2 regions of the Yoonia sp. R2-816 genome follow, and region 1 is predicted to be linked to the other one. Evidence: riboswitches for the same ligand, from Rfam matches in the RefSeq annotation. Region 1 holds a riboswitch; the other holds the start of a gene.
The links. Region 1 has a riboswitch for thiamine pyrophosphate ahead of thiB (thiamine ABC transporter substrate binding subunit). Riboswitches for the same ligand answer to the same signal wherever they lie in the genome.
Positions count from the first base shown of each region.

Region 2: another riboswitch for thiamine pyrophosphate. It lies ahead of ACFWW2_RS25190 (YkoF family thiamine/hydroxymethylpyrimidine-binding protein); the one in region 1 lies ahead of thiB (thiamine ABC transporter substrate binding subunit).

Region 1 covers NZ_JBKQXN010000352.1:17,093-32,646, reverse strand. Annotated here, with positions in the region: gene atpA (F0F1 ATP synthase subunit alpha) at 1-825, opposite strand, end outside; gene ACFWW2_RS26715 (F0F1 ATP synthase subunit delta) at 825-1,385, opposite strand; gene ACFWW2_RS26710 (DUF2793 domain-containing protein) at 1,698-2,462, opposite strand; gene gmd (GDP-mannose 4,6-dehydratase) at 2,630-3,748, shown strand; gene ACFWW2_RS26700 (GDP-L-fucose synthase family protein) at 3,714-4,721, shown strand; gene ACFWW2_RS26695 (mannose-1-phosphate guanylyltransferase/mannose-6-phosphate isomerase) at 4,735-6,147, shown strand; gene galE (UDP-glucose 4-epimerase GalE) at 6,203-7,216, shown strand; gene ACFWW2_RS26685 (phosphomannomutase) at 7,218-8,600, opposite strand; gene ACFWW2_RS26680 (M10 family metallopeptidase C-terminal domain-containing protein) at 8,818-11,004, shown strand; gene ACFWW2_RS26675 (polysaccharide biosynthesis/export family protein) at 11,009-12,127, opposite strand; gene aroC (chorismate synthase) at 12,239-13,345, opposite strand; TPP riboswitch at 13,439-13,537, shown strand; gene thiB (thiamine ABC transporter substrate binding subunit) at 13,575-14,564, shown strand; gene ACFWW2_RS26660 (thiamine/thiamine pyrophosphate ABC transporter permease ThiP) at 14,540-15,554, shown strand, end outside.
Region 2 covers NZ_JBKQXN010000329.1:274,087-289,640, forward strand. Annotated here, with positions in the region: gene ACFWW2_RS25125 (alpha-2-macroglobulin family protein) at 1-1,488, opposite strand, end outside; gene ACFWW2_RS25130 (hypothetical protein) at 1,692-2,756, shown strand; gene ACFWW2_RS25135 (ABC transporter transmembrane domain-containing protein) at 2,774-4,336, shown strand; gene ACFWW2_RS25140 (sensor histidine kinase) at 4,327-5,892, shown strand; gene ACFWW2_RS25145 (response regulator transcription factor) at 6,182-6,880, shown strand; gene ACFWW2_RS25150 (DUF4956 domain-containing protein) at 7,114-7,683, shown strand; gene ACFWW2_RS25155 (polyphosphate polymerase domain-containing protein) at 7,701-8,507, shown strand; gene ACFWW2_RS25160 (hypothetical protein) at 8,521-8,874, opposite strand; gene ACFWW2_RS25165 (LacI family DNA-binding transcriptional regulator) at 9,077-10,102, opposite strand; tRNA gene ACFWW2_RS25170 (tRNA-Arg) at 10,193-10,269, shown strand; gene ACFWW2_RS25175 (ABC transporter substrate-binding protein) at 10,539-11,522, opposite strand; gene ACFWW2_RS25180 (ABC transporter ATP-binding protein) at 11,522-12,274, opposite strand; gene ACFWW2_RS25185 (ABC transporter permease) at 12,271-13,059, opposite strand; gene ACFWW2_RS25190 (YkoF family thiamine/hydroxymethylpyrimidine-binding protein) at 13,064-13,672, opposite strand; TPP riboswitch at 13,666-13,779, opposite strand; gene ACFWW2_RS25195 (helix-turn-helix transcriptional regulator) at 14,246-14,434, shown strand; gene ACFWW2_RS25200 (hypothetical protein) at 14,862-15,182, shown strand.

The sequences.
Region 1 (15,554 bases):
CTTGGACAGGTCATCATAGATGATCAGCGCGTGGCGGCCATTGTCGCGGAAATGTTCGGCCATCGCGGTGGCGGAATATGGGGCGAGGTACTGCATCGGCGCAGGCTCTGACGCGGTCGCGGCAACGACGATGGAATATTCGATCGCGCCGGATTCTTCGAGACGCTTCACCAACTGCGCAACGGTCGAACGCTTCTGACCGACAGCCACATAGATGCAGTACAGCTTCTTCGATTCATCATCGCCAGCAGCATCGTTATAGGATTTCTGGTTCAGGATCGTATCCAGCGCCACGGCGGTCTTGCCGGTCTGACGGTCCCCAATGATCAGTTCGCGCTGGCCGCGGCCAATCGGGATCATGGCGTCAACGGATTTCAGACCGGTCGCCATTGGTTCATGCACGGATTTGCGGGGGATGATGCCGGGGGCTTTGACGTCGGCAACCAGACGCTTAGACGCGTTGATCGGGCCTTTGCCATCCAGCGGGTTACCAAGCGCGTCAACAACACGCCCCAGCAGCTCGTCACCAGCAGGCACGTCCACGATGGATTTGGTGCGCTTGACGGTGTCGCCTTCTTTAATGTCGCGGTCAGAACCGAAGATAACCACACCGACGTTGTCGGATTCGAGGTTCAGGGCCATCCCGCGAATACCGCCCGGGAATTCGACCATTTCACCGGCCTGCACGTTGTCGAGGCCATACACACGGGCGATACCATCACCCACGCTCAGTACCCGGCCAACCTCGGCCACTTCGGCTTCTTGACCGAAGTTCTTGATCTGGTCCTTCAGGATCGCAGAGATTTCAGACGCTTGGATCGCCATTATCCGACCTCTTTCATAGTGTTCTGGAGTGCGTTGAGCTTGGAGGCGATCGACGTGTCGATCATCTTGGAGCCCACTTTAACGATAAGACCGCCAATGATGCTTTCATCGACAGTTTCTTTGATGGTGACAGATTTACCCACTTGGGCCTTGAGTGTTTTTGCCAGCTTGTCGGACTGTGCCTTGGTCAGGGCCTTGGCGGTGGTGACTTCGGCGGTCACTTCGCCACGCTCTTCGGCCAGACGGTCCTGCAGTACGCGGACAAGGTGCGGCAGAATGAACAGACGGCGTTTCGCGGCCAAAAGACCGAGCACATTGCCCGTGGTGTCGGAGAGTTCCATTTTCTTGGCGATAGCAGCAACCGCGGCTGACTGTTCTTCCCGGCTGTAAAGCGGTGAGGTCAGCAACGTGCGCAGATCGGCGCTTTCGTTCATTGCAGCTTCCAAAGCTGCGACATCTGATTCGAGAGCCTTGATCGCCTTGCCTTCTTTAGCCAAGTCAAACACGGCAGTTGCATAGCGGTTTGCGATGCCTGTCGAAATACCAGCAGTTTCGGACACGTGTAGCCTTCCGATGTGTTAGGCCCGGCTTTAGCAGACCCAGCGATGTGGGCAGCAAAGGGGCAGCTTGTTTGGCCCCCGTTTTCACGAAAGCAGCAAAATCCTGCGCGATGTAGCAGAGGTCCTATGGTGTCGCAAGCACCCTGCGACAAGAATCCGCTTCTGTTCTGCCCATACGGGTAAAGGTGTCGGTATGACCAGAAGAATTATGATGCCGCAGCTGGTTTTCCATGTGCTGAAACGGAAAAACGCGCGAAACCTTTCGGCTTCGCGCGCTGTTTTTTGCGTTTTGACTGATAGTACGAGTCGGTTCTAGAACAGGTCCTGCCAGATCGTTCCATCGAAACATCGCAGCTTTGCGCTTGTCGCGTCAAAATAGATATCGCCGGCGGCAGCACCGGCGGGCGCGGCCCCGGGATTCAATCGCAGCACCTCACCGATCTGAACGTGACCGGTCGCCGCCGTGATCGTAATTGCGGTCGCCCAGGACGCGCCATCATCCGTCACCTTGATACTGAAATCGTCGTTTCCCGCGAGGCCCATCTCGGCCCGCCCCGAAAAACTGGTCTGATAAAGCAGTGATGCCGTGTCGCCAGCGCTGGCCTTATTGATCTTGACCTGATGTCCAGCGCCGTCGTTGTTCAATAATGTCGCGTCGCTGGACACGCTTAAACGATTTGTCGTGTCAGCCGTTGCGTTGATGCCCACGCCAGACAGATTGTCCAGTTCCGGCGTACCGCCTTTTGTGGTCCATACGCCACCAGAAAAAACCTGCAATTCACCGATCCCACGAACCCAGGCCACCCAACCGTCGAGCGGCGTCACGAAAAACCAGCCGCCGCCGCGCCACGTGGCAATCATATTGCCCTGCCCTGCCCATGCACCTGTCGGCGCGGCACCCAGCGCCCACGCCTGTCCTTCATCTGCCAAACCCGGCGGCGTCGTGGCCCCGGTCTCTTCCAGTGTGAGTTGGACGATCATATCAAGCAACTCGATCGCTTCGTTATGCGTCACATGCTTTTGTGCCTGTGCAGGCAGAATGAATGGCAAGGACAGGTTTGGTGTTTGATCTGGCATGGATAATTGCGCCTTCCGGGACTGAATGAAATCGCGCGCAGTATCCGCGTGGCAAGGTAAACGATCTCTTTCACCTCCGGTCGGGGTTAAGACACTGTTTATCTAAATGATTTGTTAAGACCTGTCGGACACCAATGACCCGGGGCGGCAGTTTGGGACTATTCACCATGAAACGCGCGTTGATAACCGGAATTACGGGCCAGGATGGTTCATATCTGGCCGAGCTTTTGCTTGAAAAAGGATATGAGGTGCATGGGATCAAAAGGCGCGCCTCACAGCTGAATACAGACCGGATTGATCACATCTATCAGGATCCGCAGACCGATGATGCGCGCTTCATCCTGCATTATGGCGATTTGACGGACAGTTCGAACCTGACACGTATCATCGCCGAGGTACGGCCAGATGAGGTCTATAATCTGGGCGCGCAATCCCATGTCGCCGTCAGTTTCGAGGCCCCTGAATACACCTCCGATGTGGACGCGATGGGCACCTTGCGGTTGCTCGAGGCGATCAGGTTTCTAAAACTGGAGAACAAGACGCGGTTTTATCAGGCCTCAACATCAGAACTCTATGGTTTGGTTCAGCAGACGCCCCAGACCGAAACGACCCCCTTTCATCCGCGTAGCCCTTATGCGGTTGCCAAGCTTTACGCCTATTGGACCTGCGTGAACTATCGCGAGGCTTACGGCATGTATGCCTGCAATGGGATCCTCTTTAACCACGAAAGCCCGCGCAGGGGCGAAACCTTTGTCACCCGCAAGATAACAAGAGGTTTGGCAAGTATTGCGATGGGGCTTTCTGAATGCCTTTATATGGGCAATATCGATGCCTTGCGCGATTGGGGCCACGCGAAAGACTATGTGCGGATGCAGTGGATGATGCTGCAACAAGATACGCCGCAGGATTATGTCATTGCGACCGGTGAACAGCATTCCGTGCGTGACTTCATCATCTGGACGGCGGGAGAGCTTGGTTTGAAACTGGCGTTCTCGGGCCACGGCGTTGATGAGATTGCCACCGTCAGCGCCATAACCAGCGATATGGCTGCGCATGTGAGTGTTGGCGATGTAGTGATGCGCATTGATCCGCGATATTTCCGTCCCGCCGAGGTGGAAACACTGTTGGGTGATCCGTCCAAGGCCAAGGCGCAGCTTGGCTGGACACCGGCAATTACAGCACGACAGATGTGTGCGGAAATGGTCGCCGAGGATCTGTTGACCGCACAGCGCCACGCGTTGTTACGCCATCATGGTTTTGACATGCCTTTATCCGTCGTTACCTGATCCGATGCGCATCTACATCGCCGGTCACAATGGGATGGTGGGGGGAGCCATACTCCGTCGCTTGCGGGCGGAAGGCCAGGATGACCTGATCGTCGCAGATCGTGATGCCCTTGATCTGACCGATCAGACCGCGGTGCGCCGCTTTTTTGCAAGAGAGCGTCCAGAATTGGTCATTCTGGCTGCAGCGAAAGTAGGCGGCATTTTGGCCAATGACACTTATCCCGCCCAGTTCATCTATGAGAATCTGATGATTCAGGCGAACGTCATTCATCAGGCCTTTGCCGCTGGGGTATCGCGTTTGTTGCAACTGGGATCATCTTGCATCTACCCCCGCGATGCGGCTCAGCCCCTGACGGAAAACTGTCTGCTGCAAGGCCCCCTTGAACCAACCAACGAACCCTATGCGATTGCCAAGATTGCCGGGATCAAACTGTGTGAAAGCTATAACAGGCAATATGGCACCGACTACCGGTCGGTCATGCCAACGAACCTGTACGGTCCGGGCGACAATTTCCATTCCAAGAACTCTCATGTTCTGCCCGGGCTGATCGCTCGATTTCACGAGGCTACCGAAAAGGGCGCTGAGGAGGTGCAAATCTGGGGCAGCGGTATGCCCCGCCGCGAGTTCTTGCACGTGGACGACATGGCGGCAGCCGCGTTGTTTGTGCTGAACCTTGATCGGCACACCTATGAGGCCGAAACTCAACCAATGCTTAGCCACATCAATGTTGGAACAGGCACCGATATCTCTATTCGGGACCTTGCAGAAGTGGTGGCAGAAATTACAGGTTTTGATGGCCAGATCATCTGCGACACGACCAAGCCGGACGGCGCGCCACGCAAGCTGATGGATACCACACGGCTGACCCGATTGGGTTGGACTGCCGCAATCCCGTTGCGCGAAGGGATCGTTTCAACCTATGACTGGTACCGAAGCCAGCTTATTTCTGGCCAAGATCTGCGGCATAGGTAAGGAAATCTTTGTTATGATTACGCCCGTTTTGTTGTGTGGCGGCTCTGGCACGCGGCTCTGGCCGCTGTCGCGCAAGAGCTATCCCAAGCAATTTTCGCCGCTCACCGGCGAGGAAAGTCTGTTTCAGGCCAGCGCCCGACGGCTCCAGGGCAGCCTTTACCGCGACCCCGTCGTGGTCACCGCCGATCCATTCCGTTTTATTGTCGTTCAGCAACTTGCTGCGACCGGGATCACACCGCAGGCTGTTCTGATCGAACCGGAGGGGCGCGACACGGCCCCTGCAATTCTCGCCGCCGCGCTGCATGTTGCCAGTACTGATCCAACCGCGCTGATACTCGTCGCGCCCTCTGACCACGTGATCCCGGACCGCGACGCATTTGATCAAAGCGTCGCCGCTGCGATCCCCGCTGCCGAAGCCGGACAATTGGTGACCTTTGGTATCGCCCCCGATCGACCGGAAACCGGTTATGGTTATCTGGAGCTCGACGACGCTCCTGCGGAAGATATCGTTCCAAAGCCGCTGCGATCTTTTGTAGAAAAGCCGGATGCAGCCACAGCTGCCAAGATGCTGGCTGACGGTCGGTTTTTGTGGAATGCGGGCATTTTCCTGTTCAAGGCCGAAACGATCCTGCATGCATTCCGGGACAATGTGCCGGATATGGTCACCGCCGTGCAGGCGGCGACAAAGGGCGCAAAGACGGACCTTGGTTTTTTGCGGCTGGCGCCCGATCCTTGGGCGCAGGCCGAAGCGATTTCCATTGACTACGCGGTGATGGAAAAGGCCAATAATCTTAGCGTGGTGCCCTACCGGGGAACCTGGTCAGATCTGGGTGACTGGGCGGCGGTCTGGCGCGAAACCGAACACGGTGGGCTTTCACTGTCCGACACCGCCACGGCAATTGATTGCAAGAATACCCTTTTGCGGTCCGAGGTCGCCGAACAGGCAATCGTTGGCATTGGTCTGGAAGACATCGTTGCCGTCGCCATGCCGGATGCCGTTTTGATCAGCCACAAAGATCGGACACAGGATGTCAAACAAGCGGTCGCCGCGCTGAAAACCAAGAATGCCCCTCAGGCCGAGTCGTTTCCAAAAGATCACAGGCCATGGGGCTGGTTCGAAAGCCTTGTCGTCGGCGATCGTTTTCAGGTGAAGCGGATTGTCGTGCATCCCGGTGCAGCCCTTTCGCTGCAGTCACATCACCACCGGGCCGAACACTGGATCGTGGTAGAGGGCACCGCAAAAGTTACCGTTGATGATGAGGTTCGCCTGATTAGCGAAAATCAGTCAATCTATGTCCCGCTTGGCGCGGTGCACCGCATGGAAAACCCCGGCAAAGTGCCCATGGTGCTGATCGAAGTGCAAACAGGCAGCTATCTCGGCGAGGATGACATCATTCGTTACGAAGACGTTTATTCGCGGAACTAGTTGCCGCCGGTCTTATCCAAACCTACTAATGCGCAACGCAATGGGGGTTTGACACATGCGGGTCTTAGTCACTGGTGGTGCGGGCTATATCGGAAGCCACACGTTGCTTGAACTCATGGCCCAAGGGCATGAGGTTTGCGTGGTCGACAATTACTGCAATGCATCGCCAGAGGTTCTCGTGCGCATCCGCAGCCTGTCCAATGGCACATTGGTCGATCACATCGGTGATGTGCGCGACAGCGTCAAGCTCGATGATATCATGGATGCGTTTCAGCCGGAGGCGGTGATCCATTTTGCAGGGCTCAAGGCCGTTGGCGAAAGTCAGGAACGCCCGCTGCACTATTACGATATCAACGTCTCGGGCACACTTTGCCTGCTGCGGGCGATGGATCGGATCGGCTGCCGGAAGATTGTATTCTCATCATCTGCGACGGTTTACGGGGTCCCGAAATACCTGCCCTATGACGAGGCACATCCGACCAACCCCACCTCCGTCTATGGCCGGTCGAAGCTGATGGTCGAACAGATATTGACCGATTGGACAGCCGCACAAACCGATGCCACTGCGGTACTCTTGCGGTACTTCAACCCGGTGGGCGCGCATGCCTCTGGCCAGATTGGCGAGGATCCCAGCGACATTCCCAACAACCTGATGCCCTATATCGCGCAGGTCGCCATCGGCAAGCGTGACGCGCTGACTGTCTTTGGCGATGATTATGATACCGCTGACGGGACGGGGCTGCGGGATTACATCCATGTTGTCGACCTCGCACGCGCCCATGTGGCCGCGCTTGGCTATGCTGACAAGGCGACCGGCGCGCGGGCCTTCAATGTCGGAACCGGCCAGAGCTATAGCGTGCTGGATATGGTCGCCGCCTTTGAACGGACCAGCGGCAAGACGATACCCACTAAAGTCGCGGCGCGTCGGGATGGTGACATTGCTGCCATGCAGGCCGATGCGACACGCGCAAGGCACGAACTGAAATGGGTCGCGGAACACAATCTGGATGACATGACATCCAGCACCTGGGTCTGGCAATCAGGCAACCCGAATGGGTACAAATCCTGAATTAGAGGACATCCGCAGTGGCCGTTCGCAACAGTGCCAACCCGTCGTCCAGTGTCTTGGCGGCACGCGCGATTGTTTCCGCCTCTACATAAAGACGCAGTTCAGGCGCATTCCCGGAAGGTCGAAGATGCACGATGCGCCCATCATTCAATGTCATTCGCAACCCATCCAAGGTTGAATGATCCGACTCGCTCCCTGAAAGTTGTTTCAGAAAATCCGCGCGCTTCTCTGCATCATTCGCCAGCGCTTCCACAAGCGCAGCGGAACGTTCGGTAGGGATGTCCTGTAACCGGTCCGCTGCCGTAAACCGCGGTGCCTCTTGCGAAACGACTGCTGATACGCCTTTCCCACGCGCGGCGGAAAGACAGCACAACATTGGTAATAACGCATCGCGGGTGATTAGCTTGGGTAGCGAGCCGGACGGACCCATTGCATCATAACCAAGCAAAAATCCCCCGTTCGCTTCATAGCCGACGATACGTGACGTGGTCTTGGCCATCTCGGCAATGACATAAGGCGATCCAATCTTGGTGCGGATCACTTTTTCAAACTTGACGCCGGCCTCGACCCCGGTGTTGGACGAAATGGGTGTGACCACAACCTCTGCCTTTAGCATCGCGGCGGCGATCTGGCCCAGCACGTCACCTGGCACGATCTGACCACGCGCATCCGTCACAAGCGGGCGGTCACCATCGGCATCGGTCGAGACAATTGCGTCAAACTCCGCAGAGCTGGCCCAGCTTTTGAGCTGCTGGCGCACATCTGGCGCGACAGCTTCGGTGTCAACGGGAATGAAAACATCCGAAGAGCCAAGCACGCTCACCTCCGCGCCCAATCTTGTCAGCAACCCTGCCATCATGTCCCGACCGACAGCACTATGAGCGTAAAGGCCGATTTTCATACCGTCGAGGGCGGCACCAAATGCGGTCAGATACCTGTTCGTGTAGGCATCGGCGACTGTATCATTTGCGACAACCGCCGGGCCATCAACAGCAGTACTTTCTGCACCCAGATCGGCGAGTATGGCGCTTTCGTCGGCCTTCGTGATCTCACCGTCCGGCGTATAGAATTTCAACCCGTTACGATCAGCCGGTATATGGCTGCCGGTGACCATGACGGCTCCGGCACCAGCGCTCATGGCCGCAAGGGCCAGTGCCGGCGTGGGCACTGCGCCGCACTTGATCACGGCAACGCCTTGCTGCCGGGCCGCAGTGGCAACCATCCCGGCAATATCAGGGGACGAATCGCGCAGGTCATGGCCAAGATACAAACCAGTCCCGACATTACATGATGCAATGAAGGCCGCGATGTGATCGTTCACGCATTGCACCGTCAGCTCTGTCACGAGGCCCCGCAATCCACTGGTTCCGAATTTCGGCGGCATCGCACGCTCCTGTCTGTTGGATGCATGTCGTTCTAGCCTGCACGATGACACAGCTTCAACGTCGAAACCTCTACTATCGACTAAAATACACGATGTTATTGAGCCAATTGCCGGTCAAGGTTCACGCCTGCGCCCCAATTCGGACATCGGCAGGTCGCCCCCAAAAGACATCCTGACATCAAGCCATATTGGTTGTCGGTCCTGGGGGGGACCATCCATGTCATCATTCTATCTCGTAAGCTATACGACCGCCGAGATTGATCTGGAAAGATCCCGGATCACCGATCTAGAAGTCGTCTATAACAACGGCAATCCGGTTCTTCTGAGCACCACACGCTATGATGGGGTCCTGCAAAGCTGGCAAATGGATACCGGTTCTATCGCGCTGATCGACACGTTGAACTTTGACGGCGGCGACAGGCCGGGCGGTACCAGCACGCTGACAGCGTTTGGCCCGGGCGTCGCAACCGGGTTGGTGACCGGCGGCGGAACCGGGGGGGTTCTGCAGACGCTCACTCTACAATCTGATGGTACATTCGCGGTCGATGATACATTGGACACGTTGCCTGCCATTTTTGGCGGTTTTCAGTACGGCGCAACGATCAATTTGGCGAGCGGTGATCAGGCCGTTTTTGGAGCATTGGCCGGCAATGCAGGTATCGCGCAACTCTCCTTCAACAGTACTGGGGCGCTGACTGATCACGCCATCATCCTGACCCCCGATACTGGGCATGCCGGCAATATCGCCGCAGTGGCAAAAGCCGATATTGGTGGCACAAACTACCTGTTTACGGCCAACCCGCTCCAAAACGCAGTGACAAGTTGGGCCGTGGCACCCGACGGTTCGGTCCGCACCAGCGACCATATCAATCCTGATGAGGGACTGTGGATCAGTGCGCCGAGCGTGATGCAAACCGCAATGGTTGGCGGTAGCACCTATCTGTTGCTGGGTGCTGCGGGTAGCAGCACCATCAGCGTCATGCAGGTCGGAATTGATGGCAGTCTGACCATGCGGGATCATCTGCTCGACAGCCTGAATTCCCGGTTTGCCGGAATCACAGCGCTGGAGGTCGTCAACCATAACGGCCAGACTTACGTCATCGCCGCCGGGGCAGATGACGGTGTTTCCATCTTTGTCCTGCTGGAGGGGGGATACCTGTTGTCCCGCGCCCATATTGAGGACACGGTCGATATGGGATTGGATAATATAAGCGCCATTGCCGCGCGCAGTCGCGATGACGGTTTGGACATCTTTGTCGCCAGCAGCAGCGAAACCGGGATAACGCAACTGCGTTATGACGGCGGACCAACGGGCGTCACAACAACAGCGATTCTGGCTGGCGGGCTTTTGTCAGGAACAATAGGCAATGACATTCTACAGGGCCACGATGGCGATGATCTGATTGAGGCAGATCAAGGAGACGACATTCTGCGCGATGGCAATGGCAGTGACACTCTGACCGGCGGCGCCGACGCGGATGTGTTTGTTCTGTCGCGCGATGGCGTGGTCGACACAATCACAGACTTCACCTTGGGTGAAGACAAGCTCGATCTGTCTCAGTGGTCATTGCTGCGCGATATCAGTCAATTGACCTTCACCATTCAATCCTATGGCATGGATATCGCCTATGGGGATGAATTGCTTATCGTGCGCGGCGCTGACGGGTCTTTCATCGACTACAGAGAACTGACAACTGCCGATTTGATCGGGGATGGCATGCGGTTCTCGACAACCATCGAGCCGGGATATCCCGGCCCGGCAACACCATCCCCCGATACCAATCCGACAGGCCCTGACGGTCCTGCCAACGAACCGGGTGGTTCAATGGATGACGGGGGTGTGATCGCCGTGGTCAAGGCAACCAGTCTTTCGGGCTTGCGGGATGCACTTACGGGTGGTTCGGGTTTGGCGTCCTTCAATGCGGCGCTGATTGAAGGAAGCGCTGGCAACGACGATCTGATCGGCGGTGACGGCATGGATATCATCATTGCGGGCGCCGGTGATGATAATGCTGCCGGTGGTGGCGGTGCCGACGTTCTGCTGGGTCGTGCCGGATCGGATTTGCTACGGGGCGGGGCCGGGGATGATCGGCTCTATGGTGGCGCAGGCGATGACCGACTAGAGGGTAATGCGGGCGACGACTTGCTTGCCGGTGGCGCGGGTGCCGACACGTTTGTATTCAACGGTGGAACCGATACGATCACCGATTTCACACAAGGGCTGGATCAGATCACACTTGATGCATCGTTATGGACCGGGTTGACCTCTGCGCAGGATGTGCTGGCGGTCTATAGCTCGTTCGACGGTACTCGTGCCACGATTGATCTAAACGATGGCAATGTACTGCATATCGATGGGGTCACGAATTACAGCACACTCGCGCTGGATATCGATCTGTTCTAATGACCTAGTTCGATATCGTTGTTATCGTCCGGAACACGTTCACCAGCGTAAACGCAGGGCCGAGCGCACTTTCGGTACCATAGACAAGATCATTGGGCTGGATTGCAAATTGCGCTGCCGAAAACAGTCCATCAGCGGATGTCAGATCAAGGGTAAAAACAACACGCTCCTGCGGTGGTCCGGCCCCGTCAGTGCGCACATCGCTGACATCATATTCACGTAGAACCAAAATGCCCTGCGGGTTAGCGCGGCCCGGGTTCACGCCGCCAACAATGGCCAATGCATCAAGAGCCGTCACATGATCCTTGGGAAACGGGTGAATGGCTTGCGTGCCGGTAGCTCCCAATGACAGGAAACTGCGATCCTCTTGTTCGACATATACACGGTCACCACCGCGAATGGTCGTGTCCAGTCGAGGATCCTCCAGCAGCCGCTCATAGGCGATGCCATAAACGGTATTGCCCCGCGCAAGGCGAACCTGCGGGTTGATCGTATCAGGTGGAACACCACCAGCTAGCGAAAGAAGATCCAGCAAGCGGGTATTGCGGTACTCCAACGGATAGATACCCGGGGCACCGACACCGCTGACAACATTTGCCGTATTTGTGCGTCCCGGGGTCACGATTAGCTGAACCTGTGCGGATGGTATGGTCTGCGTCAGCTGTTCTTCGATCCGCGCACGTGCGGTCGTGGGCGACATGCCTGACACCTTCAATTCGCCGATATATGGCACAAAGATCTGACCACTTGAACTGACTTCAATATCCTGTAGCGGGGTCACGCGCTGCCCGGTTCCGGACAGTAAAGAGTTTTCCGATGCATCCCAGACCGTCAACTGCATCTTGTCGCCCGGTGCGATGATCAGGGACGTCGCCGACTGATTATCCGGTACCCAACGATAACGCCGCGCATCTTTGTCCGGCCATGACTGCAGTGTTGGCAATGTTTCGCGGGTAACGTCGAAAACGGCAAAATCACGAACCTGCTCAACGCCAGTCTCAGTTTGCTGGACAGACGACGCCGCCAATACCTCTGACTGGAAACCTGCGCCGCGCGGGATGCCGCAACCAGCAAGGCTGAAACAAAGCAAGGCGGTCAGGACATATCGAGAAGTTTGCAGCATGATTCCCCCGTTATCGTCGAAAAACCATATCAGGTGGTTACAACGCACAACACCGATATTCCTAGTGTGTGGTCTGCTGGCTAGGCAAGAGGATTTGAATCGCGCACCCGATTAACCAATGATCCCGCGCACCCCACCCGTCTGGCCACGATCCAGCAGCAGATGATCAAGAATGACACAGGCCATCATCGCCTCGCCCACCGGCACCGCCCGAATGCCCACACAAGGATCATGGCGGCCCTTGGTAATGACCTCTGTCTGTGATCCGTCCATACGAATGGATTTGCGTGGCGAAAGAATGGAAGAGGTCGGCTTGACCGCAAAGCGCACGACGATGTCCTGCCCGGTGCTGATACCGCCCAATATACCACCCGCATGATTGGACGCATAGGCAGGCTGACCGTCATTCCCCATATAGATCTCATCGGCATTGTCGCGACCCGTCAGGGCGGCGGCGGCCATACCTTCGCCAATCTCCACACCCTTGACGGCGTTGATCGACATCATGGCAGCGGCCAGATCCGTGTCCAGCTTGGCATAGATCGGAGCGCCGATGCCCGCTGGCACCCCACGTGCGACAACTTCGATAATGGCTCCAACCGAATTGTGGTCATCCTTGCGCAACCAAGCCAGATAATCGTTCCACTCAGCTGCCGCGGCCGCGTCCGGGCAAAAGAAATCATTCTGGTCAATCTGGTCCCAGTCCATGCGGTCCCGGTCGATCTGCTTGGTGCCCATCTGGGTCATATAACCCCTGATCTCGACCCCCGGCGCAATTGATTTGATAGCTTCGCGGGCCACGCCGCCCGCTGCCACGCGTGATGCGGTCTCGCGGGCACTTGATCGGCCACCGCCCCGATAATCGCGCAATCCGTATTTCTGGTGATAGGTGATATCCGCATGGCCGGGGCGGAACGTATTAGCGATATCGCCATAATCTTTCGAACGCTGATCAGTATTGCGGATCATCAACTGAATAGGCGTGCCGGTTGTGCGGTCCTCAAACACACCGGACATGATTTCAACCGCATCGGGTTCATTTCGCTGGGTCGTGTTCTTGTTCAGGCCGGGGCGGCGCTTGTCCAACCATTGCTGGATCATCGCGGGTTCCAGCGGCACGCCGGGCGGGCATCCATCAACTGTCGCCCCCAATGCCGGTCCATGGCTTTCACCCCAGGTGGTGAACCGGAACAGATGACCGAAACTGTTGATCGACATCGGATACCCCTTTGCTGTCCGCACGGGTCTAGCGGGCGTGACAATCAGGCTCAAGAGGTTTCCCTTGTCACCGACGCTGATCCAGCCTAGCTAGGGCACACCTCGGGGGGCCAGAGATGGCTGAGATGCGTAAGCGGACCCGTTGAACCTGAACCGGTTAAGACCGGCGGAGGGAAGGTATGGCACTCTCGCTTACCCCCAAATCCGCCCGTCGCATTTGGAGGATAAGATGCACAAGACCACCTATCTGCCAGCTGTTGCGGGACTCGCCCTTTGTGCTTCTGGCGCATTGGCAGAGACCCCGGTGCTGCAGGTCCTGACATATGACAGTTTTACCAGCGAATGGGGGCCGGGTCCGGCGATTGAAACCGCGTTTGAAGAGGTATGCGGTTGCGACCTGCAATTTGTGGGCGCCGGCGACGGTGCTGCGCTGCTCGCCCGGCTGCAATTGGAAGGGCCAAGGACCGACGCCGATATCATTCTGGGGCTTGATACCAATCTGACTGCCGCTGCGCGGGACACAGGGCTTTTCGCGCCACATGGCGTCGAGGCGGAACTGAGCCTGCCGATTGCATGGGAAGACCCTAACTTTCTGCCATTTGACTGGGGTTACTTCGCATTTGTGGGCAATGCAGGCGAACCCGCACCGACATCACTGCGGGCGTTGGCCGATAGCGACATCAGCATCGTCATTCAGGACCCGCGTTCATCAACGCCCGGCCTTGGGCTACTGATGTGGGTCAAAACTGCCTATGGCGATAAAGCCCAGAGCATTTGGGCCGATCTGGCCGACAATATTGTGACAGTGACACCCGGCTGGTCAGAGGCCTATGGTCTGTTTCTGGATGGCGAGGCGGACGCCGTATTATCCTATACCACATCACCCGCCTATCATCTGATCGCCGAAGAAGATGCCAGCAAGATCGCTTGGGGCTTTGACGAAGGGCACTATTTGCAAGTCGAAGTTGCCGGAAAGCTGGCGAGCACTGACCAGCCCGAATTGGCGGACCAGTTTATGGCCTTCATGGTCACCGATGCATTCCAAAACGTGATCCCAACCACAAACTGGATGTATCCAGCAGCGACCCCCGTTGACGGGCTGCCTGATGGTTTTGATACGTTGCTCACCCCAACGAAAGCACTGCTGTTGTCGCCGGAAGAAGCGGCAGCCGCCCGCGACGCGGCATTGGATGAATGGCGCTCCGCCCTTTCTCAATAGCACCGCGGTGGCCCGGGGTTACTGCGTCAGCGCTCGTCATCGCGCTGACGCTTGGCACTCTGGCCGCCGTGGCGTGGCGGGCAGAGTGGGACGATGGGATATCGGTCGCTGATTGGGCTGCAATCCGTTTCACTGTGTTGCAAGCATTAGCGTCGGCCGCGTTCAGCACGGTTCTGGCCATCCCGGTTGCCCGTGCGCTGGCCAGGCGACAATTTGCTGGGCGCGGTTTGCTGATCACGCTTCTGGGCGCACCATTCCTGCTGCCAGTGATCGTGGCGGTCATGGCGCTGCTGACCATCTTTGGGCGGAGTGGCGTGCTGAATACCGCGCTGGGCGTGATCGGGCTGCCCACATTCTCGATCTACGGCTTCCACGGCGTCGTGTTGGCGCATGTCTTTTTCAATCTGCCGCTTGCCACACGTCTGATCCTACAGGGCTGGCTGGCGGTACCGGCAGAGCGGTTCCGGCTGGCGGCCACATTGAATGCTCCGGTCTGGCAGTTACTTGAGCGGCCCATGCTACGATCGGTCGTACCGGGGACGTTTCTGGTCATATTCCTGATTTGCCTGACCAGCTTTGCCGTCGCACTGACGCTGGGCGGCGGTCCAAGGGCCACAACGGTCGAACTCGCGATCTATCAGGCATTGCGATTCGACTTTGATCTCGGGCGTGCGGCCCTTCTGGCAAGTGTGCAGTTTGCCCTGTGTACTGCCGCTGCATTGCTCGTCTGGCAGGTCAGCCAACACGATCAGCTGAGTGGCGGGCTGGATCGGACTGTGCAACGCTGGAACCTGCCCGCCCCGTTTGCCGACGGCATTGTGATCGCTCTGGCGGCCCTATTTCTGTTGCTACCGCTTGGAATGATCATCGTCCGCGGGATCCCCGGCCTATTTGATATGCCAATATCAATCTGGTGGGCTGCCTTACGATCAATAGCGGTGGCGAGCCTGTCCGCAATTCTTTGCACCGCAATGGCTATAGCACTGGGGC
Region 2 (15,554 bases), on a different contig from region 1:
GGTCACGGACGCCTCTGGTAATGCGTCGGCACTCCCCAATGATCTGACGGCAACGGTCAGGCCATCATTGCCCAGATATGTGGCCACACCCAGGTCAGACAGCACGAACCACTGCGTTGCCGCAGGGCTGTCACGATCCGCGTCCTTGGCCGCAGCTGTCAGAACATAAAGCCCCGCAGGTTCCCCCGCCAACGCCTCGTTGAGCGGTATGCGGGTCAGGATATCGCGGTTCAACTCGCGCCCGACCTCTGCCGTGCCGGACCAGACATCGACCCCGATCTGGGTGGACACGTAGTCCTCTTCATATTGCGAAATCGGGCTGCCCAGCAGACCCTCCTGAATGCTGCGCATGATGTTGCGGTCATCGACGCGGCGCAGCTGCAATTCGACTTCGGTCAGGTTCACGGTCTCAACCGGGACGGCGATATCGCCCAACCGGGGCAGCACATAGGCGCGGCTGACAAATCGCACGGCAGGGGAACGGTCGCGGACATAGAGGGTCAGTTCGACCGGGCGCACCAGGGTTTCACCGCTTGCCGCGGGCAAACCCTCGCGCAGGACGATGCGGTGGCGGCTGCCATGCTCCACCCCTTCAACGCACAACTGGGCATCACTGACACTGACCACCAATTGCGGATCGGCGAGTTGGACAAACGGGGCATAATCGGTGCCAACCTTGATCAGATCTTCGTTGAAGATGGCACAGATACGGGGCGTCGCGCTGTCGCTTTCCACCCGTGTATCGGCAACACGGAAACCGTATTTGCCAATTGCATCGTCCAGCGCAATCTCGGTCTGGCGATTGTAGCGGATATCCTGCGCCAGACGCAGGGCGGGGATCATTGTGCGCCCACGCCCCTGATCTTCCAGAACCTCGGCCATGTATACCGCTGCGGCGCGCCGCGCGATGTCGTCCTTTGCCCGCAGATAAGACGTGATGGTTGCTGTCAGTGCACCGGAATGCGGGCGGTTGTTCGACCCAACCCGAATGCGACCGTAGGCCAGCCAATCTGCGGCCAGGTCAGTTTCGCGGGCCTTCACAGCCGCACGACGCAGCTGGAAATTGTTGCTATGTTCCGGCCAGTTCGACAGCTCCATGAATGTCGCAGCACGGATAAATTCGCGTGCATTCAGAAACGATAGATCAGCGGCACGAGACTGGGCATTGGCCAGAACCTCGGGGTCAGTGGCGTAGACCCGCCCCGATACGGCACCATCGAAGGGAATCACATCTGTGATGTCTGTCTTGGGAAAACATGCGTTCGAACGTTGGTTGAATGTAAACGCCTCGCAACGATCAGTATTCAGGCAGGCTGCCTCACAGGTGCGCAAGGTAGTGTCAAAGATGTTCGCCAGATCGGTGCCAACCAGATCAATCCCCGGTTCATAAATCGTGCGGGTATCGGGGACAGGCCCGTCTGCTGCGGCCGTGTTGCCCAGAAAACCGATGAAAATCGCACAAAAAACAGAGACCAGATAGCGAGTCATGTCGAAACCTCTTCGTCAAATATGCCCAAAGGCTGGCACGGTATCGGATCGCAGACAAGTCAGGGTTTCAGTGGTCAGGATGTCAGGCTTTCATCTGATGTTCATCTAACCGTCCCGCCCCAGTTCATCAAAGCAGGTGAACTTGTGTCATCACGATGGCCCAAAAGTCAGAGCATACACAGTTTCTGACAAGGAAGATGACAATGACCTTTATGACCTCTTTCGACACAACTCTACTCGATGCCGTCAAATGGGCGTTTACAACGCGGCGGGTCAATCGTGCTGATGTTCAAAGTTTCAGCACCGATCTGGGTGCTGCCAGCGCCGGTGACTTGCTGCTTTGCCGGATCGTTGAGATCGGACAGCACAAGAAAATCCAATTGGCCGACCGGCGCAACTCAACCAGTTACCCAGGCGATCTGGTGGTTCTGTGTCTGGCGGACCGCTATGCACCAGACCAGTTTCAGGCCCGGGCCGAGATCGGCAGCGATTTCATTCACCTTGCCGCCAGCGGCGGTGTGGCCGGCACAGTTGAGGCCGCGCATGCCCGCATGGATGAACCAACCCTTCTGAAACCCCTTGCATTGCTGATCAATGGTGATGGCAGGATCATGAATGTCGGTGACTACGCGCTGGACAGCCGGCCGCGCAATGAAACGGCCACCGTCATTGGTGTCTTTGGTGCGTCGATGAATTCCGGCAAGACCACGGCGGCATCCAGCCTCGCTCACGGCTTGAAATCTGCAGGTTACAAGGTGGCAGGCGTCAAGGCGACCGGTACGGGTGCATTCGGTGACTTCAACTCCTTTGAGGATGCTGGCGTGCCGGTATCGGACTTCACCGATGTGGGGATGGCGACAACCTATCGCCAACCGATGGAGCGGATCGAGGAAGGGTTTAATACACTGGTGGCCGCGGCTGCCGAACAAGGGGCCGAGGTTATCGTGGTCGAGATCGCCGACGGTGTGTTTCAGCAAGAAACGCGGGCGGTCCTGCAGGGCAAGGCGATCCGGGACCGGCTTGATGGGATATTATTTGCGGCCCCCGATGCGCTTAGCGCGCTTGGGTCGGTCATCGTGCTGGATTGGCACGGGCTCAGCCCCTTTGCGATCTCGGGTATGGTCAGTTGCTCTCCGCTTGCGGCGACCGAGGCCGAGGAAGTTACCGGCCTGCCCATCCTGTCCCGCGAAGACCTGTGGGACCCTGCCGTGATTGCCGAACATGTGGAACCCCTGATGCGGAACAGACAGATGCAAGAGGTGGCATGACAAAACTTCCCAGATTGATGACAAAGGACCGCATCTGCGATGCGGTCCTTATTCCGGTATTCAGCACTATGCAGGCGGTCGCGATGGGGTTGGGTGCCTTTGCCACCCGCGATGCATTCGCTGCACTGCATACCGGCTATCCGCCTGATCTGCCTGTGCTGACCCAACTTCTGGGTGCGGGTCTGGCCGTTGCCCTGTTTGGATGGTGCATCAAACAGCGGGCCGAGGCATTGGGGCAAAGCTATGCCAACGATCTGCGGATCACCATCTACCGGCATATTGCCGGAATGGACCTTACGGCAGTCGAACAGCGCCGGGTCGGTGCGCTGTCGCTTCGCTTTGTTGGCGATCTGAGTGCGGCGCGCAACTGGTTCGGTCGCGGCCTGCCGCTGGCTATTTCGGCGATATTTGTGTTGCCTGGCGCAGGGGCGGTGCTTTGGCTTCTTAGTCCGCACCTTGCTCTGGCCGCATTTCTGCCTTTGGCGGTAATGGCGGGCCTGACCATCGCTATTGCGGTCGGACTGGAAACGCGACATCGGACGCTTCGCAGCAAACGGGCCACAATATCAATATCAATGATCGAACGGATTGCCGTAGCACCAATGCTTGATCTGTTGGGGCGAACCGACAAGGAAATTGAAACACTTTCAGAGAATGGACAGCGGTTGCGCCGCAACAGCCTGAGCCGGGCCGGGCTGCGCAATGGACTGTCGGGTATGATCGAAGCGGGTGCCGCTATCGCTGGCGTGTGTGTGCTGATCACAGCAGGCATGATTGGCGCGATGACCGGGGCAGTGGCCGCCGCCTTGGCGATGATCGCCATTCTCGTGGCACCTTTGCGGGAGCTGGCGCTGGTCTGGGACCGGTATTGTGCCTGGCGGGTGGCAGGTGAAAAAGCGCAGAACCTGTTGCGGCAGGACAGCGCTAACCGCGAGGTGTCCGGTCATGGGCGGGCTGTCGCCATTTCGGTTGACGGGCCGGTGAGGTTATCAGTTGCAGCAGCGGCGCGAATAACACTCTGCCCTCATCAGATGCCGAAAGACGCAAATATTCTACGCATCATGGCCGGTCTTGACCGGAACAGCGATTTCAAGGTCCGGTTTCAAGCCGAAGGGCACACCGTTACACCGCGCTGCGCGTATATTGGTGATCAACCGGCTATCCTACAGGGCAGTCTGCGACGGGCGCTGACCCTTGGTCTGCATCCCCGACCCAAGGATCGCCGCATCTGCCGGGTTCTGGCCGATTTTGATCTGCGGCATCTTGCAGATGGCCCCAAAGGGTTGGACCGGCGCGTCGCCGAGGCGGGGCGCGATCTGTCAGCACCTGAACAGGTCCGCGTTGAATTGGCCCGGGCTGCGCTTGCCCGGGCTGAGGTTGTCCTGATCGAGGGCAGCCGCGCCGTTTTGGAGCCCCAAACAGAAAGATATCTGGATATCATGCAGCAAGGGACGACATGCACCATCGTTCTGCAGCCGATGGCAGGCCTGCACCGGCTTGATAGCGGCTGCGTGATGGGACACGCTTCCCCAACATTTTTGAAGCGCAAAGATTCCTTGAGGAGACGACCGTGCGCCTGACGACACTTTTTGTATTTTATGCGGGTATCTTTGTTATTTTGATCACTGGCCTGACCGCCGTGACACTCAGTAACCTCAAGCAAAGCCAACGGTGGGATGAACGAACCGAACTGGCGTATGCGTCGCTTGAAGAACACCTGTTGCTTCAATCCAAGGTGTTTCAGTTACTCAAGCAGCATGGGGATGCGCTGATTATCGGTGACCTTGACGGGGGGGCACTGGAAGAGGAGTTGAATGAAAAGATCAAAGGCTCAATCTCGCGGATCAGAACCATCATCGCCAGTGAGATCGAACTTGTGGGCGAAGAGGAATATGAAGAACTGGAACTTCTTGCCCAGATCGAAAGCAAGATCGCCGAAGTGGACGGGGTACTGGCTCGCCTGACCCCCGAGGACGCAGATGCAGCCGATGGCGATGTTCTGGTGGATCTGCTGGACCAGACAATAGATGTCGAACTGGCCACGCTCATTCAGGCAGCGGTCGAAGAGGAACGGGAAGAAGTGAGAGAGACCCGCGCGGCCGCGATTGCCTTTCGCAATGAAATGACAATCGTCACATGGGCCACCATTGCCGCAGCAGTTGTCGCATTGATCGGCGCGCTCTGGTCCTATGCAAGATTGCTGCACCTCCCCTTCCGCAACCTCATCGGCGCCGTAAAGACCTATGGCACCGGCGATTTCGCTAAAGACGTGCCCAAACTCGGGGGGCAGGAATTGCGTGAAATGTCCGGCGTACTTAGCAATATGGCTGCTCTTTTACGCCAGCGGGAACTGGACCAGAGGCAACAGAATGAACTGCTGGAACGCAAGGTCGCCGAGCGGACACATGAGCTGGAGAATCTTTTGCACCAGATCGAAATGTCCGAGGCAAACCGGCGCAGGATGATGGCCGACATCAGCCACGAATTGCGGACGCCGCTGACGATCATCCGGGGCGAGGCAGACGTCGCGCTGCGCGGTACGCTGCGAGATCCGGATGCGGTGTCAGATACGCTTGCACGCATTCGCGATTCCGCACGCCACACTTCGCAGATCGTCGATGACATGCTGCTGGTCGCCCGTCACGAAGCAGGCGAACTGCGCCTTGATCCCAAGGATATCGATATCCGCCAAGTCATCACCGATGCGCAGGATATGTTCGAAGCTCCGATCAAGGTCGTGATCGAGGCCAAGAATACCCGGGCGCGCGTGGACCGGTTGCGCATGCGTCAATGCCTGCTGTCCGTGCTGCATAACGCCTTACGATATGGTGGCCCCGACATTGTGATTGCTGTGCGGGACAACAGTGAATCGCTCGAAATCGCAGTGTCCGACAATGGTCCGGGGATGAGCGATGAAGACAAGGCGCAGGCATTTGAGCGCTTTTATCGCGGCACGAATGCATCGCGGACACCGACCGAAGGCACCGGGCTGGGTTTGCCGATCGTTCGCGCGATCATGCAGGCACATGGCGGCACAGCATCGCTTGTTGATGCCGATGCCGGCGGCCTATGCGTCGTGCTGTCCCTGTCGCGCAAAAAATCACTGTCGCTGGTTGACCTAAAACAGACTGGCTAGGACTCTGAAGTCAGTCATTGTCTGGCGTCGTCGCGCTAGCTCGGCTTATTCATTCAGCTCTTTTCGGACCATCGATACCAATTCAGCTTTCGATGGCGGCTGACGACAACGGACCATGGCACCTCTGACTTTGACAACATCGGGGGCGGCAATGCGCCGATCTTCGTCATAAACAAAGGTTTATTCCCGCTGAGTGCACCCAAAGTTGATTTACGTGAGACACCAAAACCTGATTTACGAAGCTCAACGAAAGTATGTTGTTTGATGAGAGTCGCGAAAGATTCCGAAGATGCACAGCAAACTGGTTGGGGGTGACATGAATATTCTGTTGATCGAAGATGAGACACGTGTCGCAGATTTCTTGCGCCGCGGACTCTCCGGCGAAGGCTGGAATGTGCAGCATGCGCCTGACGGCGAAACCGGCATTGAGATGCTGTCGCAAGACAAGTTCGATGTCGTGCTGCTGGACCTTATGTTGCCAGGTATCAGCGGGCAGGATGTGTGCCGCAAACTGCGAGCGCGTCAGATCAAAACCCCCATCCTGATGCTGAGCGCGCTGGACGCAACCGAAGAGCGTGTCGAAGGGCTTCGGATCGGGGCCGACGACTACCTGCCGAAACCGTTCGACTTTGATGAGCTGGTGGCACGTATCGAAAGTCTGCACCGGCGCGCAAATGGCTATGCCCAATCTGCCGAGGAAACGACATTGCAGTTCGGCGACATCATTTTTGACCGGCTGTCTTACCGTGTCGAGGTGAGCGGCGAACAGGTCGAACTGTCGGCCAAGGAACGCGATATCCTGGTCCTGTTCCTGTCAAACCCCGGGCGGGTGCTGACACGCGAACGGATCTTGAACGCGGTTTGGGGCATGAATTCTGACCCTCTGACGAATGTTGTTGACGTCTATATCGGACGGTTGCGCCGCAAGTTGAGACAATGCGGCGATGTGATCACGACCTTGCGCAACGTGGGCTATCGCATCGGCTAGAAAATACCCGGCCACTCACGGCTGAACGGCGGCACCTATGGTGTCGCCGTTTCTATGTGTACGGCCCGCTGAAACGTCATTTTGCGGCGTTATGACAAAACCTTCATGCACCTGTCATAAAACTGTCATCTTGGCGAAAGGCGCATGCCATTCGGCCCGAATATCCCTTCATCAAAACAAGCGCGGTAGGTCGGGTAACTCCCGGCGCATCGCAAGATATGAAGAGTGGAATGATGACTGATTTTCTGGACCTTGGCGTTGTGATCCGCTTTGCGATCAATCTTTCCGCAATGACGGTGCTTATCTATGCGCTGTTCTACCCGCGCTACAGGGACAAGGAACTGGCAACCGCTGCATCGCTGTTCAACATCTTCGCGTTCGGGGTGCTGTCAATCCTCGGCTCCGTAGAATTCTCACTGGCTGCCGGTTTTGGCCTCTTCGCTATTCTGGCTCTGTTTACGCTCCGGTCCGAACAGATCAGCAAGATTGAGATTACCTATTTTTTCGGGTCGGTCGCCCTCGCTGTGATTTGTTCGATCCAGGGCACGACGCTGCCATTTGTGACCGTCGTGGTCGGGCTGGTGCTGCTGGGGGCCTTTGTCTTTGACCACCCCCGTATCCTCAAATCCGTCGATGGGATCAAAATCACGCTGGACAAGATCGAACATGATGCCCTGTCCGACCCACAAAAAATGCGCACTGACCTGTCGGCAAGGCTGGGGGTCGAGGTGATGAGCTATCAGATTACGGCGCTCAACTACATCACCGATATGGCCCAGATCAACGTCTACTACCGCAAATAAACAAGGGAGAAATGACCATGGACTCGCGAATTGCAGAATGTCTGTCGACCTTCGACACGATCTCTCTCGATGGACTGAATGGCAAAGCCGCCATGCTGGAACGGCTGGACAACAAATACATCGTCCCCGCAGTACGGCTGGTGCCGGTCTTCACGCAGTTTGGTGAGTTGTTTGACGTGCTTGAGATCAAGGGTAAGCGGGCATTCACCTATGCCACCAACTATTTCGACAATGAAGCCGCGCAATCCTACAACGACCACCATCAGGGGCGGCGCAAACGCTGCAAGGTTCGGATCCGGCACTATGTCGACGCCGGGTTCAGCTATCTTGAGGTCAAACTCAAGGATACCCGCAATGTCACCGTCAAAAAGCGGCTCAAACTGCCGCCATTCGCTGACGGGCTCTGCGAGGAAAGCCGCGCATTCATCGATACCTGCCATACCGATCTTTACGGCGTACCGCTGGGACGCGACCTGCAACCGGCCATCGGGATGGAATACGAACGGATCACTCTTGTCGCCAAAGAAGGGGGCGAACGGATGACAATCGACACAAGGTTGCAGTTTCGCGCCGCCAATGTGGAACGGGATGCATCCGCCGATATGCTCATTCTCGAAACCAAATCGGCGCGTGGCAACGGGATCGCCGACAAGATCCTGCGCAGCCATCACCTGCACCCCACGCGCAAATGCTCGAAATACTGCATCGGGATGGCCGCACTTGGTCAGGTGCAGCGGCACAACCTGTTTTTGCCCGCAATCCGAAAGCTCGCGCTGATGGAGCAGCCTTTGCGTATCACAAAAAACACTGGGATCGCAGCATAGAACGGTTCAAATACTATTGCAGCCGCAGGAACTGCGGATCGACGCGCCGCCAGAAATGCAGCAGATCTTCGGCGACAGATGGTGTCTGGCCCATGGATTGGACGGCATGCACATCTGCAGAAATCAGGGCCGACAGCCTGTAGCCAAGCGGGATGACCGGATCCTCGGTCGCGGCTTCGCGAAAGCTGTCTTCGATCGCTTCGGTCGCGGAGGTGACTGCATAGACCAGCGCGAGAGCAGGCTGGTCCGGCCAGCGTTCTGCCAAATTGCGCACCATTGCCTGTTTGCGTTGGGTGTTGCCGGACAACATCTCTTCCATCACAAACTCGATCATCTGATCCAAAGGGGCCGTACGTTCGGTCGCCATCTTTCACCCGTCTACTCAATCAACACACAGGAGGTGTGTTCTACCAGATTTTGCGGCCAAGTCCCGCGTTTCGTAAAATCTTAATCAATATGGAAAGGATGACGTTAAACATATGTTTTGTATAGCGAATTGCGACCGCCCTATGCAAGCTCCGCAGAGTCCGGCCCGCATCTGATTGAATGCTGTAAAGGCGTGACGCGCCCTAGTTGCAGCGCAGTGTATCGCCCGGCTGCAGCTTTGGCTCCAGCTTGACGATCGGGTCATCTGATATCGTTTCGCCCGCGTTTCGCGCGGCAATGATCTGGGCCGCCTTGACGCCGATTTCCCGCCGACAGGCATCCATCGTGGCCAGTCGTTTCGGCAGGCCGTCCAAAAGCTCGACTCCGTTGAACCCGGCCAACCCGATCTGACCGGGCACATCAACACCTTTCTCCAGAAGGTAGAGCAACCCGCCCGCCCCGATCATGTCGTTCGAGTAGTAAAGAAAGTCGAGGTCCGGGGTCCGTTCGATCATCTTGGCTGTCATTTCTCGGCCCTTGGCGAGGGCAGATCCGCCTGAGTAAAACTCCTGATCGGCAATTTCGATCCCTGCTTTGGCCAGTGTCCGGGTGAACCCTTCGAACCGTTTGCGTGCCCGGTGATCCAGCGGCATCTTGGTGCCCATGAAACCGATGCGCTTGTACCCGGCGGTGATGATTTCCTCGGCCATGATCCGGCCCGCCCGCCGATGCGAAATACCCACGCAGGCGTCAATAGGTTCACCGTCGATATCCATGATCTCGACCACCGGAATGCCTGACTGACGCAACATCGCCTGAGAGGCATCGGAATGTTCCAGCCCGGCAATGATCACGCCTGACGGCCGCCAGGACAACATCTCGAACAGGACCTTTTCTTCTTTCTCGGGCATATAGTCGGTCACACCGACGACCGGCTGCAGTTCGGTATCTTCCAGCGTTTCCGATATGCCTGACAAGACCTCTGGAAAAACCATATTACCAAGGGACGGGATAATCACCGCCACCAAATTTACTCGCTGGGACGCAAGCGCGCCTGCGATTTTGTTGGGTACGTAGCCCAGCCGCTTGGCCGCATCCTGGACCTTTTGGCGCGTCGCCTCGCTCACATCGCCCTTGTTGCGCAATACCCGGCTGACCGTCATTTCACTGACCCCCGAGGCTTCGGAAACATCGCGGAGCGTGAGCGGGCGTTTGATCTGTCGGGTCAAGGGGCGATCCTGCTGTTCGTTCCGTCATTGTTAACGGCCCTTTGGCCCGTTGACCAGATGCCCAAAGGTGGGCATTGAATGGTCTAGCGTGGCCCCGTGGCTCAACTGGATAGAGCAGCCCCCTCCTAAGGGGCAGGTTGCAGGTTCGAATCCTGCCGGGGTCACCAGAACTCCGGCGCGTCGTCAGGCAAGTATGTTAGTGGCGTTTTCATATATGGAATGATTGCGGGCGCTACAGTATTTGTCCTGATATTCGGCTGATTGACCATATACCCTAGCTTGGAAGGGCATCCTCATTGTCTGACCTCAACTCTGACTGTCCAGCATCCCATTTGTTGTAAAACAGACGACAGAAGTCGCGTCTCGGTCGTTCATCTTGTTGGAATAAGGTAGGAATTCGGAGGCACCCTGGCAGAACTGTGCTGCTATTGGTTCATCAGTGCGCCAGATAATCATTTGTGAACCATGTGGAAACGTCCGGTATCGTGTCCAGTGGTTGGCTATTTTTGTCGCGCAGGATATTTGCATCGAACAGGAATCGGTTGATGCTCTCCATCTTCTCGTCATCGATGAGACCAATGGGTTCCCCCGGCTCCTGAAGATATCCGCCCGCGACCAGTGCCTCCATTGAGGCGTGAACGAGCGCTGGGTTCGGCAGCATACCGGCAGTTTCAGCGATCAGAATATCGGCGGCTTGCGCCGGGTTGTTTTGGGCAAATTCATATCCGCGCTGCGTTGCCTGAACGAATGCGCGCGCGGCATCCGGGTTTGCGGCCAGCCACGTGCTATTGCCACCCAGCAGCGTTGTGTGCTGATCAGGCACACCGTAATCAGCATAGCGAAAGGCGCGCTGCGGCCGGTCCAGCAGAATTGAGTTCACGCCTTCCCAAGTGCTGATCTCTAGTGTGAAATCAACACGGCCATTCGCCAGCGCTTCATAGGCCGAGGTCCCAAGCGTTACCGTGTCAAATACGCCTTTGCCCCCGTCATTGCGGATAATGGTTGAAATCAGAGCTTCCTCCCACGCGCTACCGAAACCAGCATATATCATGCCATCCAAGTCAGCAGGGCGCTGAATATCGTCGCGCTCGCCATTGAAGACCAGTCGCCCGGTTTCATGCTGCACAATCGCCATCACGGTTGTCATATCCGCCCCGGTGGCGCGCTGGGTGTGAAAACCAACGGCACTCAGAATGCCGAATTCCGCGATGCCGGTCGCAACCAGTGCCCCGGATGAGGTATCGGTATAGGGCAGGATATCGACATCAAGACCGGCGTCTTCGAACCAGCCTTTCGCCTGTGCCACATACAGGCCCACATGGTTTGTATTGGGTGTCCAGTCGAGCGCGACGCTGAGCTTTTCCTGCGCCGTGGCGGGAAGGGTGGCACAGAAAAATGCGGTTGCGATCAGGTGTTTCATCAGGTTTCTCCGGTTTGGTTAAGTAATATGTCCAGCAGATGCGCCTCGAGCGCATGTGCCTCTGTCGTGATCGGCTGCCCAAGGCGTGGGCGCTGTGCGGGGACCGCGATTTCGGCGCGGATGCGGGCAGGACGGGGTGACAGGACGTAGATCCTGTCGGACAGCGCCACGGCCTCGCGCACGTCATGGGTGATCAGCAGCGTCGTCCAGCGTGCAGTGCGCCAGCGTTCTTCGAACCATGTCTGCATCTGGGTCCGGGTCAGCGCATCAAGCGCGCCAAACGGTTCATCAAGAAGCTGCACGGGCTGGCCTTGCACCACGGTGCGCAACAGCGCCGCACGCTGACGCATGCCACCTGACAGCTGGGCCGGGTAGTGCTGTTCGAAACCCGCCAACCCGAAATCATCCAAGAGCGGCAAAACCCGTTCGCGCGCTGCCTTGCGGGCTAAGCCCCGCACCTCTAGCCCCAAAGTCAGATTATCCAGAACCCGGCACCATGGCAGCAGCGCGTCGCGCTGGGGCATGAAGGCAAAGCGCTGCGGGTTTTCGGCAAGGGGAATGCCGTCATATGTCACGCGACCTGCATCCTGGGTCAGGGCGCCGGTAAGCAGCCGAAAGATCGTCGACTTGCCTGCACCCGATGGCCCCAGAAGCGTGACAAACTCGCCGGTGTTCAGGTGCAGGCTGATATCGTCCAGCACGGGTGTCTCACCCAGCGACAGGCGAATATTCTGCATGCTCAGCACCGTCATGCACCGTCCCCATGGTCGCGCCAGCGCAGGACAGCGCGCTGGATCAGCGCGGTGCAGGCAAACAAAATCAGGGTGAGCAAAGAGCTGATCACAACAGCCGCCAGCACAAGATCGGGCCGAAAACTGTTTTTCGCGTTCAGGATGACGATCCCCAGACCGGCCCGCGCCCCCACATATTCGGCAAAGATCGCGGCCACGACCGCATAGGTGATCGAGATCCGCAGCCCGGCAAAGAAATAGGGCATCGCCGAGGGCAATCGCGCGCGCCGGAAAATGACGCGGCGTGTGGCCCCCATGGACCGCAGCAGGTTTTCAATCTCCGGATCGGTTGCGGCATAACCATCCACCAGGGCGACCAGCATCGGAAAGAATGTCACCAGCGCGACCAGCAGGACCTTCGGTGTCAGATCGAAGCCGAACCAGAGCACCACCAAGGGTGCGATGGCGACGAGGGGCAATGTCTGACTGACAACAAAGATCGGGAACAGGGCCCGCCGCACCCGTGGCATGAAATCCAACATGATCGACAGCCCGAAGGCGACGGTGAGGGACAGCGCGAACCCCGCAAAAGTCGCCCGCAGGGTGGGGATCGTGTTGTCCCACAGCATCGTCCGGTTCAGCACGATCTGGCTCAACACCCGCGACGGTGCAGGCAGCATCAGGGGCGAAATCCCCGACAGGCGAACATAAACTTCCCAGATCAGAAAGGCGCTAAGCAGGCTGAGTGCGGCAGGAATGCCGCGGGCCAGCCCTCCGCCGGGATGGCGGGGCAGGGGGTGCAGCATGGGATCAGCGCTTGCTTGGGCTGTTTGCGGATACCGTCAGGTCAATCGTGACATGTCCATTGGGTGGCCCGAACTGGCAGAATGCCTGCTCAAGCGTGGCAAAGACCGAGCCTGCATCCCCGGTCAGCCGGGTGCAGAAATTCTTGGATCGGTCAAACGTGCCGCTTTGTTTGAGGAAATCAATGCAGCCCATGATCTCTGCCATGTGATCACCCGCGCCCAAGACATAAAGCGAAAACTGCGCATCGGCAGTCTGATCCGTTTTGGCGGCGCCAGACAGGGCAGAAAGGGCCGTCTTCTGGCGTGATGCCAAGCGTTCTGATGGATTGGCCATCGCGTCGGTCCGGCAGATCGGATCATCGGGTTCTCCGGGACACCCGCGCGACAGGGTCGCCCGCAACACGATATGATGGCCGGACCGGGCCGCAGCGACATAAAGATCACGCAGGGCGGGAAACAGGACCTCGGGCGGGCCGACCATCAAGGTCGAGATATCATCGGTTTCAATGCGCAGCCTATCGCGCCAGGGATCAAGTGCATTGAGTGAAGAGAGGATGGTGTCGATGAACCCATCGGTCATCGGGTAAAGAGAGACTTGCGCGCCTGCAAACATTTCTGTCCTCCTTGCTACGCTGGCATTATCCAGATCAGCTTTGAGGGTCCGCAGGCTTTGCACCCGCATCTCAGCCACGGCAATACGCGGCACCCCTGAGTAACCCAAGCTTGAGTCGATCAGCGCCGGAACGCAAGCGGAAAACGCTGCGTCTTGTCAAAATCCCGGTATTCTTTGCCAACGCTTCAATCGACGAATGTGCTAGGAGTACGAGCAAACCCAAGCGTTCGCCAAGTCGGTATCAAATATTGTGCTGAAGGAAAAATGGTGCAGGAGAGGACCCTATTTTTCAGCATAGGCATTTGATATCAAAGACTTAGTATCCGTGTGGTTTTGGTTGATACCCCCAACGGTACCCCCAGATAAGGAGTCATTATCAGGTTCGAGTGCAGACCGATGACCCACACGAACATCAAACGTTCCCTCTGCAGAACATACAATATCAGGCTTAACAGGCCAACAGATGACGCAAGTTTTCTTGATCAGCAGCGAAATTTCACTAGTCTGATGTCTCCTCGGGGAACTTGTCGAAACCCGAGCATCGCGATGCTCTTCTATCTAGGAGAGATCGTGATGAGGATACTTTCAAAACGCCAGGTCAAGGAGTTGATCTTGTACTCACCGCAACACACCGCACGTCTGGAGAAGGCAGGCCTATTCCCCAAGCGGGTACAGCTGGGCCCGAATCGCGTAGGTTGGGTTGAGAGTGAAGTGCTGGAGTGGCTTGAACAACGCCTGGCGCAACGCGAAGTGCTGAACTGACACTCCTGAAAGGGAGCTGGGTGGCCGGGGTTGCAAACCCGGCCGCCCTACCGAAAGTCGGGCGGGAAGCGGTAGTTTGCTTCAGTGTGCACCAACGGCCGCGATGCGCAGGAAGCCGACTTTGCAAAGTTTGGGTCGGCCCATTCCAGATGTAGACCGATACAATGAGCGCCGCGATGCAGCTTCCCCAAAGCAGACGTTGCTGGATAGAGCAGCATCAGGGATTTACGGAAGGCTTCGAATTGCTGACGGCATTGGACAAATGATTGACATGAACTGATGATGAAAGCTTTCAACTCTTGGCGCAACGTACATTCTGTCCTTACCTTGTTGATTTTATGACGTTGTCTCTTTGCCATTGACGGTGATCGGCACCACAAGTTCTATCACACATGTGGTGGGGGCGATTCTTGTTTAGGTAGAAGTTATGAAGAAATCTGTATTACTGGTGCTTGTCGCCATTGCGCTGGCTGCTTGTGCAAAGCGTCCTGACGCCATTGCACCAGTTTCGATGGGAAACGCATTCAGCAGTGTATCATGCAATCAAGCGCGAACTATGCTGAACACCGAGCGATCGCAGCTCGCAACTTTCTCGGCAGCGCAGAACACTGCGGCAAACAATGACGCTTTAGGGGTGTTTTTGATCGGAGTGCCGATGGGTAGTGTCAGTGGTGGAGACAATGAAGGCAACATCGCCGCGTCGAAGGGAAAAATTCTCGCATTGGAAAATCGTCTATTGACTTGCTAAAAGGTCCTTGTCTGGGTCGGTAAACGTGCTTCCGGCCCGAAACTGCCATTTGACCGTCGAACAATCTGCTGCAGTGTAGTCCGAAAATCCTGCAACTCGCTGCAGCAACAAAACGAATGGGCTACCGACGATCAGGAACGCAACAAAGAAGCAAAATTCGATGCCAGCGACTTTCTCGCCGACATCCGGCCCACTGCGCACCTGTGTCCGGTCCGTCTACGGACGGCGCTAGTTTCCTTCTCCCATGACAAAACGAATCCAGCTCTGTTTGGCTTGCGCTGAAAGGCAGTGCCAACACTTCTTCGCGAATTCTGGACCCTCAAAGGTGGCTCCACACTTGCGGCATGCTCCGTTGTGTCGGCGACTTCGGGG